DNA from 3 places in the Micromonospora sp. WMMD998 genome. Region 1 is predicted to be linked to each of the others. Evidence: riboswitches for the same ligand, from Rfam matches in the RefSeq annotation. Region 1 holds a riboswitch; each other region holds the start of a gene.
The links. Region 1 has a riboswitch for cyclic di-AMP ahead of O7619_RS04245 (C40 family peptidase). Riboswitches for the same ligand answer to the same signal wherever they lie in the genome.
Positions count from the first base shown of each region.

Region 2: another riboswitch for cyclic di-AMP. It lies ahead of O7619_RS06920 (hypothetical protein); the one in region 1 lies ahead of O7619_RS04245 (C40 family peptidase).
Region 3: another riboswitch for cyclic di-AMP. It lies ahead of O7619_RS25765 (hypothetical protein); the one in region 1 lies ahead of O7619_RS04245 (C40 family peptidase).

Region 1 covers NZ_CP120740.1:914,626-917,826, reverse strand. The annotation lists gene dcd (dCTP deaminase) at 1-133, shown strand, start outside; gene O7619_RS04245 (C40 family peptidase) at 205-1,239, opposite strand; cyclic di-AMP (ydaO/yuaA leader) riboswitch at 1,253-1,388, opposite strand; gene O7619_RS04240 (peptidoglycan recognition family protein) at 1,622-3,201, shown strand, end outside.
Region 2 covers NZ_CP120740.1:1,448,248-1,451,448, forward strand. The annotation lists gene O7619_RS06910 (helix-turn-helix domain-containing protein) at 1-68, opposite strand, end outside; gene O7619_RS06915 (carbonic anhydrase) at 241-894, shown strand; gene O7619_RS06920 (hypothetical protein) at 957-1,982, opposite strand; cyclic di-AMP (ydaO/yuaA leader) riboswitch at 1,986-2,117, opposite strand; gene O7619_RS06925 (YibE/F family protein) at 2,272-3,201, opposite strand, start outside.
Region 3 covers NZ_CP120740.1:5,730,264-5,733,464, forward strand. The annotation lists gene O7619_RS25760 (cation diffusion facilitator family transporter) at 39-953, shown strand; cyclic di-AMP (ydaO/yuaA leader) riboswitch at 1,097-1,227, shown strand; gene O7619_RS25765 (hypothetical protein) at 1,232-2,314, shown strand; gene O7619_RS25770 (hypothetical protein) at 2,394-2,864, shown strand; gene O7619_RS25775 (SRPBCC family protein) at 2,874-3,201, opposite strand, start outside.

The DNA of each region.
Region 1 (3,201 bases):
CTGCATCTTCCGGCTCTCCTCGCCGGCCGAGCACCCGTACGGCTCGGCCGTCTACGGGTCGCGTTACCAGGGTCAGCGCGGCCCGACGCCGAGCCGGTCGTGGCAGAGCTGGCGTACCTGGCCCACCCGCTGACGCCGGCCGTGGTTGTTAAGAGGGGCCCCCGCCTATACCGAATGCGTTAACGGGGGCCCCCTCCTTACACCTCAGGTGGGGCGGCCGTAGCTGTTGATGTCGCCGTCGTCGACGCGCTTCATGGTGATGGGCTTGCCGGACTGGGAGGCGTGCACCACCCAGCCGTCGCCGACGTACATCCCCACGTGGTGCAGGTCGGCGTAGTAGAAGACCAGGTCACCGGCGCGCAGCTCGGCGCGGCTGACCCGCTTCGTGACGTTGTGCTGCTGGCGGGCGTTGTGCGGCAGCGAGATGCCGGCCTTGGCCCAGGCCGCCATGGTCAGGCCCGAACAGTCGAAGTGGTCCGGGCCGGCGGCGCCCCAGACGTAGATCTTGCCGATCTGGGCGCAGGCGAACTTGACCGCCACCCCGGCCGCGCCACCCGGGTATCCGGCCGGGCAGGGCGCCGGCCGCAGCGGACCGCCGCCACCGTTGCCGTACACCTTGAGCCGCAGCTTCTGGAGCTTGGCGATCTCCGTGTCGATCTGCTTCTTCTTCGCCGCGAGCTGGGCCTCGGTGCGGCTCAGGTCGGTGACCATCTCGTCCAGCGGCTTCTTCTTCGCCGCCAGCTCGTCGCGCAGCTCGGCGATGGTGCGCACCTGCTCCTGCTGGTGGTGCGCGAAGCGGTCGAGCAGTTCCAGGCCGCTCATCAGCTCGCCCGGCGAGCGGCTGCCCAGCAGGGCGTTGACGGTCGAGAGGTTGTCGCCCTTGTAGGCGTCGGCGGCGAGACCGCCGACCTGGCCGAGCGCGGCGTCCACCCGGGCCTGGAGCGGGGCGATCTGCTTACCGAGCGCGTCGGCCTGCCTGCGCCGCAGCGCGAGCTGCTCGCGTACGGCGTTGACCTGCTCGATGACGGGTTCGAGCTTGTTCCAGTCGCGGTCGATCCGGGCTTCGATCTCGGCGACCGAGGGTTCGGCGTGGGCCGCCGTCGCGCCTCCGGTCAGGACGACCGCGGCGCCGACCAGGGCGGCGAGTGTGGTGGTGAAGCGGGACCAGCGGGAGCGCGGCGCGACGGCGGGCCGGTCGATCGACCGGCTCGGCGACGGCCGCGGGGCATGGTGTGCCACCGGGCGTCGGTACTCCTTCTTCCTGACCGCCTACCGGGTTAGCTGACGGGTTCGGGCGGGAAGGGAGACGCCCTACCGCAGTGGCTGCGGATTCACCCCAGGTACCTGGGTCCCCGATTCGCCCGGAGGCGATTCGGCGGTGTCGGACCGTCACCGACCGGGTTGGACGGTGAACGTGCGGGCCGACAATTGGCCAGAGTAGGGATCCCCGTTATCGATCCGCAACCCGAACGGCCGTGACACTCCGTACGGAATGGGCCAGCCCGGACATGAGTGAAGCTTTTTTTCACACTAGATTATCCGGCGGAAAGGTATTGACCGTCACGGGTGCGCGGAGTGAGGGTGGGGACGCAGTGACCCCCATCCCTGTCCAGGAGGTTCGATGCACCTCTCGCCCCCGCCGTCGGCCGGACGGATGCTGCTCGCCGCCGCCGTGGCGACAGCCACCGCGCTGGCGACCACCGGCCCGGTCGCCGCCGCGCCACCGAACACCCTATCCGGCAACGACGACAGGCAGCAGCAGTACGCCGCCGCGGCGGCCGAGTACGGCGTGCCGCAGAACGTGCTGCTCGGCGTCTCCTATCTGGAGTCCCGCTGGGACGCCCACCCGGGGCAGCCCAGCACCAGCGGCGGCTACGGCCCGATGCACCTCACCGACGCCGCGCACGTCCTCGCCTCACCCCGCAACGGTCACGTCGACGAAGACGAGGACCCACGCGGCGACGACTCCCGCCCGCTCACCCTCGACCCGGCCACGACCGAAGCACCGGCCCGGGAGAAACCGCTGCCCACGGCCTCGCTCCAGACGCTCGACGCCGCCGCGACGCTCACCGGGCTCGACCCGCAGAAGCTGCGCACCGATCCGGCCGCGAACATCCGCGGTGGCGCGGCGCTGCTCGCCTCGTACCAGAAGGCACTGGGTGGGCCGGTCGGCGCCGGCACCGACGCGGCGGCCTGGTACGGCGCGGTGGCCCGCTACTCCGGCGCGGACACCACAGACGCGGCGGCGGCCTTCGCCGACGAGGTCTACGACCAGCTCGGCCAGGGCGCGACCCGGACCACCGACGACGGGCAGCGGGTCACCATGGCCGCCACCGCCGCCCGGCCGGACCGTGGGGTGCTCAGCCGGCTCGGGTTGCGCCACGCGCAGCGGCCGGACGGGCTGGAGTGCCCGGTGCGGCTGGCCTGCGAGTGGATCCCCGCACCGTATGAGCAGCTCAGCGCGGACCCGGGCGACTACGGCAACCACGACCTGGGCAACCGGCCGAAGCAGCAGAAGATCGAATACATCGTCATCCACGACACCGAGGGCTACTTCGACCCCAGCGTCGACCTGGTGAAGCGCGCCGACTACCTCGGCTGGCACTACACGCTGCGCTCGGCGGACGGCTTCGTCGCCCAGCACATCAAGGCCAAGGACGTCGGCTGGCACGCCGGCAACTGGTACGTCAACGCCAAGTCCATCGGCCTGGAGCACGAGGGCTTCGCCGCGAACGGCGCCTGGTACACCGAGGCGATGTACCGCAGCTCCGCCAAGCTGGTCCGCTACCTGGCGCAGAAGTTCGGCATCCCGCTGGACCGGCAGCACATCATCGGTCACGACAACGTGCCCGGCATCACCGCCGCGGCGGTCGGCGGCATGCACTGGGACCCGGGCCCCTACTGGGACTGGTCGCACTACTTCGACCTGATGAAGGCACCGTTCCGGACCCTCGGCACCGCGCGCACCGGGCTGGTCACCATCGACCCGGACGTCGCCACCAACCGGCCGGCGTTCGTCGGTTGCAACCAGCAACCGCCGGGCGTTCCGACGCCCACCCCGCCGGCCGAGCCCTGCCCGTCGCGCGGCTCCTCGGCGGTGCTCCTGCGGACCGCGCCGAGCGCGGACGCCCCGCTCGTCAACGACCTCGGGCTGCGCCCGGACGGCACGCCGGACACGATGTACATCTCCGACCACGGCGC
Region 2 (3,201 bases), 530 kb from region 1:
TGGTTGGTGAGGAAGGTCCAGTTCCGGCGGCTCCCGTCCTCGCCTGGTGTGGTCGCCATGGTGGTCATCGTATGGCCTTCCCGGCTCCGGCGCTTCGGCCGTGGTGCGGGCCGGAGCGGCAACGTATGAAACACGTATCACGAAATCTTGACGTGCCTTCCGGCGGCGTGTGACGGTGGGTCGCGAGGCCGACACCGCCGGCCGGCCCGGTCGTTCCGTGCGAGCACGAGGTGAGCAGCAATGAGCCTGACCACTCCTGACGAGGCGATCGCCGAGCTGCGGGCCGGTAACCACCGGTTCGTCACCGGTGCGCCCCAGCATCCGAACCAGGACGCCGGGCGGCGGGCCGCGGTCGCCGACGGCCAGCACCCGTTCGCGGTGATCGTCGGCTGCTCCGACTCCCGACTCGCCGCCGAGATCATCTTTGACCGCGGTCTCGGCGACCTCTTCGTGGTACGCACCGCCGGGCACACCGCCGGTCCCGAGGTGCTCGGCAGCGTGGAGTACGCGGTCACCGTGCTCGGCACGCCGCTCGTGGTGGTGCTCGGGCACGACTCGTGCGGCGCGGTCCAGGCGGCCCGGGAGGCGGTCCGCACCGGTGCCGCCCCGACCGGGCACCTCGGCGCGGTGGTGGACGCCGTCTCACCCAGCCTGCTCCGGGCGGCCCGGCAGGAGGTCGAGGACCTCGACGGCATCATCGACGTCCACATCGCGCAGACCGTGGAGAACCTGCTGGCCCGATCGACTGTCCTCGCCGAGCGGGTGGCCGGCGGGGCGTGCGCGGTGGTCGGCATGTCCTACCGGCTCAGCGGCGGCGAGGTGCGGACGGTGGCGCAGTCCCCGGCCCCGCTGCCCGCACCGGCCGCGCCGGCGGATCCGGCGCTCGCCGGCTGACCGCACCGGACAGCCGGAAGGGGCCGCCCGCGGGCGGCCCCTTCTCGTGCGTCGGTGTGGCGTCAGAGCAGCGACATGTGCACGTGGTCGGTGTGGTTGGACGGCCCGCTGTAGGCACTCCAGCCGGTCGCCGGGAACCAGATCTGCCGGTTCCAGATCACGTAGTAGATGCCCAGCCGGTCGGCGTTGCGGATGAGGAACGCGGCCACCTCGTTGCCGTACCTGCGGGTGTCGTTGTTGTGCCACGGCGAGAAGCCGCTCTTCTGCAACGACCAGTCGCAGGCCTTGCCCTTGGGGTGCTCCCACGGCCCGCCCGGGCGGTAGCAGCCGACGAAACGGTTGAAGCCGGCCCGCTTGACCTCCTTGTAGGCGTGCAGCGTGCGCGGCGTGACGCAGCCGGAGGTGGTCGGGTCGTTCTCGCTGCACGACTCCGACTTCCACCCGCCGTCGGCGGTGCGGCCGGGGCCGACCCTGGCGACCTTCGACGTGGCCGAGACCAGACCACCGGTGAAGCCCAGCCCGCCGACGAGCTTCAGCGCCTTCTGCGCCTCGGCCCGCTCCCGGGCCATCGCGTTCGCCTGCTTCTCCTGCTCGCGCACCTCGGCGTCGATGGCCAGTTTGGCCTGTTCGGCGCGGTTCTTGGCGGCGTTGATGGCGGTGAGCCGCTGCGCGTTGAAGAGGTTGAGTTCGTCCAGGGCGTTGGCCCGCCGGACGAACGAGTCGGGTGAGTCGCTCTCCAGCAGCATCGCCATCGCGCCCATCCGACCGGTTCGATAGGACTGTGCCGCGATCTGGTTGACCTGCGGGCTGAGCGCCTCCAACTCGGCCTCCGCCGCGCTCACCTCGGCGGCCAGCAGCTTCTGGCGCTTCTGCGAGGTGGTCAGCTTCGTCTTGGCCTGGAGGTACGCCCGGTTGGCGGAGTCGATCGCCTCGGTGATGAGCGGCGGGTCGTCGTCCTCCGCGTGGCCCGAGGGGTTGGGCGCGGCGGCGTGCGGGGCGGCTGTCGCCGGGGTCGGCCCGGCCAGCACGGCGCACGAGGCGAGCACGGCCACCACGGGTGTGAGCCAGTGGCGCAGGGGTGCCGTCACAGTGTTCCCTTCCGTCGGCCGCCGACCGGGTTAGCTGACGGGTTCGGGACGGAAGTGGCCCCTACCGCTCGCGCGGATTCACCCCATGTACCTGGTTCCCCGGCTCGCCCGGAGGCGATTGGGCGGCGGCACCGCAGGCACCGGTGAGTGCCTTCGGCGGTGACCGGCAGCGAGGTTACCCGACAGCCCGACCGGGGATCTACGTCCGGAAGCCGACCAATCGCGAGAATTCGACATTGCCCAGCGTGACCAGCATCGCGTTTGATTCCGGCCGTCACGCTGCGGAGTGTCACCATGCGGCCTGCGTGCTCCTCGGGTCCCCGGGCCACCGCTCGGCGGACGCCCCGCCGAGCGCCTCCAGCGCGTCGTCCCGCTCCCGCGGCGACCGCGACGCGGGCGGCGCCGGTCCGTCGTCCGGCCCGCGCCGCCCGGCGGTGGTGACGACCGCGGCGAGCGCGGTGGTCAGCGGTACGGCGGCGATCAGGCCGATGGTGGCCACCGCGCTGCGGACGATCTCCTGGGCCAGGAACTCACTGGTGAGGATCTCGCCCACCGGGCGCGAGTCGGCGACCAGCAGGAGCAGCAGCGGCAGCGAGGCGCCCGCGTACGCCAGCACGATGGTGTTGACCGTGGACGCGATGTGCGCCCGGCCGACCCGGGTGGCCGCCCGGTAGAGCGCCCGCCGGGACAGCCCCGGGTTGGCGTGCGCCAGCTCGGTGACGGTGGCCGCCTGGGTGACCGTGACGTCGTCGAGCACGCCGAGTGAGCCGATGATGATGCCGGCCAGCAGCAGTCCGTGCAGGTCGACGTCGCCCTGGAACATCGACAGCGTGGTGGCGTCCTCGCTGCCGAAGCCGGTCAGGTGGGTGGCGGCCGTGGCGAGCGTGCCGAGCGCCCCGGTGACCACCAGGCTGCCGAGCGTGCCGAGCACGGCCACCGACGTCTGCGCGCTGATCCCGTGGGTCAGGTAGAGCACCACGAACATGATCAGGGCGGCGCCGACGATCGCCACCGGCAGCGGGGACCGGCCGGCGCCGATCCCGGGCAGCACGAAGCCGAGCAGGATGGCGAAGCTCGCGACCAGGCCGCCCAGCGCGGCCAGCCCGCGCCACCTGCCGAACGCCACGATCGCGGCGGCGAAGAGCGCCACCAACCAGATCAGCGGCGTGCCGCGCTGGTGCTCGGCGATGTGGTAGCTCTTGGCCGCCGGATCGGCCGG
Region 3 (3,201 bases), 1.8 Mb from region 1:
AGATTGGTTCCGGCCGAGGCACGGAGCGGAGGTGCGCGGTGGGCGCAGGTCATGACCACAGCGGCGCGGTGACGAACGCGGCGCAGCGCCACGCCGGCCGGCTCTGGGCGGCGTTCGCGCTGCTCACCGTGTTGATGCTGGTCGAGGCGGTGGCCGCCTTCACGACCGGCTCGCTCGCGCTGCTCTCCGACGCCGGGCACATGTTCACCGACGTGCTCGGCATCGGCATGGCGCTCGCCGCGATCACCGCCACCCGCCGCGCCCGGACCGATCCGCAGCGCACGTTCGGGCTCTACCGCCTCGAGGTGCTCGCCGCGCTCGCGAACGCGGTGCTGCTCGGCGCCGTCGCGGTCTACGTCCTGGTCGAGGCGGTACGCCGGTTCGGCGAGCCGCCCGAGGTGCTCGCCGGGCCGATGCTCGTGGTGGCCGTGCTCGGGCTGCTGGCCAACATCGCCGCCTTCGCGCTGCTGCGAGCCGGCGCGCAGGAGAGCATCAACCTGCGCGGGGCATACCTGGAGGTGCTGGGCGACCTGCTGGGCTCGCTCGGGGTGATCGGCGCGGCGCTCGTCATCGCGTTCACCGACTGGTGGTGGGCCGACCCGGTGGTCGCGGTGGCGATCGGCCTGTTCATCCTGCCGCGCACCTGGCGGCTCGGCCGGGCCGCGGTGCGCATCCTGGTGCAGGCCGCGCCGGAGCACCTCCAGGTGACCGCGGTGCACGACCGGTTGGCCGCCGTGCCCGGCGTGGCGGAGGTGCACGACCTGCACGTGTGGACGCTCACGTCGGGGATGGACGTCGCCTCGGCGCATCTGACCACCGACCCGCGCGCCGAGGTCGCCACCGTGCTCGCCGCCGCCCGGGCCGCCCTGCACGAGGACTTCTCGATCGATCACGCCACGTTGCAGATCGAACCCGGAGCGTCCGCCGGTGGCTGCGGACCGACCGAGTGGTAATTAGGACAAACTTAAATCTGAGTGGCTATTGTTGGCAATTGCCGGTTTTGCCCGGTATGCGGCTCCGGCTGGTGGAGCCGGGTCCGGGCAGCGCCGGTAGGCTCGATCGCGGTCATCCCGCGGGCGTCACTCCGGCGCCGGTGGAGCGGCCATCGCCTAATCGCCCGTGGGGCGAGCCGGGGAACCACGTACGTGGGGTGCATCCGCGTCAGCGGTAGGGATCTTCCGTCCCGAACCCGTCAGCTAACCCGGTCGGCGGTTGACGGAAGGACACGTGAATGCCCACAGTGGCACCTGTACGACGGACGGCCGCCCGATTGGCGGCCCTGCTCGTCGCGACGCTGGCCCTCGGCGTCGCGACCGCGCCGGTCTCCCCCGCCTCGGCGGCGGCACCGACCGGCCGGCTCGCCGCCGCACCCGGCGATGACGACGAGGGCGGCACACCGACCCTGCGCGCCCAGCTCGACGCCGCGAGCAAGGGCTGGCTGGAGGCGAAAGGCGCGCTGAACCGCTCGGTGACCCGCCAGAAGCAGCTCAACGACCGGCTCACCACGATCGGCGCGGAGCTGACCGAGCGCGACGCCAAGGTCGGCGAGATCGCCGGGGTGGCGTACCGCACCGGCCGGATGGGCACCGCCGCGGCGCTGCTCGCCAGCAACAGCCCGGAAGGCTTCATGGACCGGGCCGCGGCGCTGGAGACGGTCGCCGCGAACGAGGACCGGACCCTGCGCGAGCTGATCGCCACCCGGGACGAGGCGGTCCGCACCCGGACCGCGCTCACCGTCGAGATCAGCGAGCAGCGCAAGCAGGTCGCGGTGATGGCCAAGCGCAAGGAGCAGGCCGAACGGGCGTTGGAGGTGGCCAACCGCAAGCCGGCGGCGAGCGCCGGCAGCAGTGGCGGCAGCAGCGCCCGGGGCTCGTCCTCGGCCAACGCGAAGCCGGCCAAGCGCAACTCCGACGGCTCGTGGCCGGCGGAGTCGTGCAGCGTCAACGACCCGACGCCGGCCAGCGGCTGCATCACCCCGCGCACGCTGCACGCGCTGCAACAGGCCAAGGCGGCCGGCTTCACCAGGTACGTCTCCTGCCACCGGCCCAGCGGCTCGGGTGAACACCCGAAGGGACGGGCCTGCGACTTCGCGGCCCAGAAGAACGGCTTCGGCGGCGTCGCCAGCGGCGGCGACAAGACGTACGGCAACAACCTGTCCGCGTACTTCATCCGCAACGCCGACCGGCTCGCCGTGCTCTACGTGATCTGGTTCAAGGAGATCTGGCTGCCCAGCAGCGGCTGGAAGTCCTACAGCGGGGGCAACGGCGACCCGTCCAGCGACCACACCAACCACGTGCACCTGTCGGTCTACTGAGCACTACGCTCCCCGACGTACACCGGGTGTCGCCGCGTGGCCCACGTCGTGGGCCACGCGGCGACCGACGATCGGTGGCATGGGACGACTCTCGCCGACCGGTCGCAAGGCGCTGCTCACCGCGCACCTGGTCACCTCGCTGGGCTGGCTTGGCACCGACCTGGGGCTGCTCGCGCTCGGCGTGGCCGGACTGCGCGGCGCCGACCCCGAGGTGGTGTACCCGGCGGCGGCGCTGCTCGCCACCTGGCTGTTCGCGCCGCTGAGCGTGGCGGTCTGGTTGGTCGGCACCGCCAGCGCGCTGCTCACCCCGTGGGGCCTGCTGCGCTGGCGCTGGGTGCTGGTGAAGTTCGCGCTCACCACCGTGATGCTCGGCCTGGTGCTGCTCCTGCTCACGCCCCGGATCCGGCACCTCGGCGCGCTCGCCGGGGCCGCCGACACCCACCTGCGGGTGGATCTGGTGGTGCCGCCGGCCGTCTCGACCACGCTGCTCCTGGTCGCCACCGTGCTGTCCACGTACAAGCCGTGGGGACGGCTGCGGCGCAGCGGCTGACTCGCCACGTCAGGCCGGTCGACCCTCCAGGGTCGCGCCGAGACGGGCGGCGAGACCCAGGTGGGCGGCGCGGGCCTGCCGGAACGCGTAGCCGAACAACGGCGCCGGTGCGGTGAGCGTGATCTCCACGTCGATCCGCACCACGCCGTCGGGCTCGTCGCGCATCCGGGTGTGGTTGCGCACCGTCGTCGCCGGCTGCTGCCGGGCCACGGTGACCACTTCGTCCTCGTTGGCGATCAACACGTCCGCCTGGTAGGTCACCGGGAAGTGCAGCGGGCCGAGCTCCAACCGGTCGGTGATCGCGTAGCTGGCGAGCGCGCCCGGCCGGGGCGGCAAC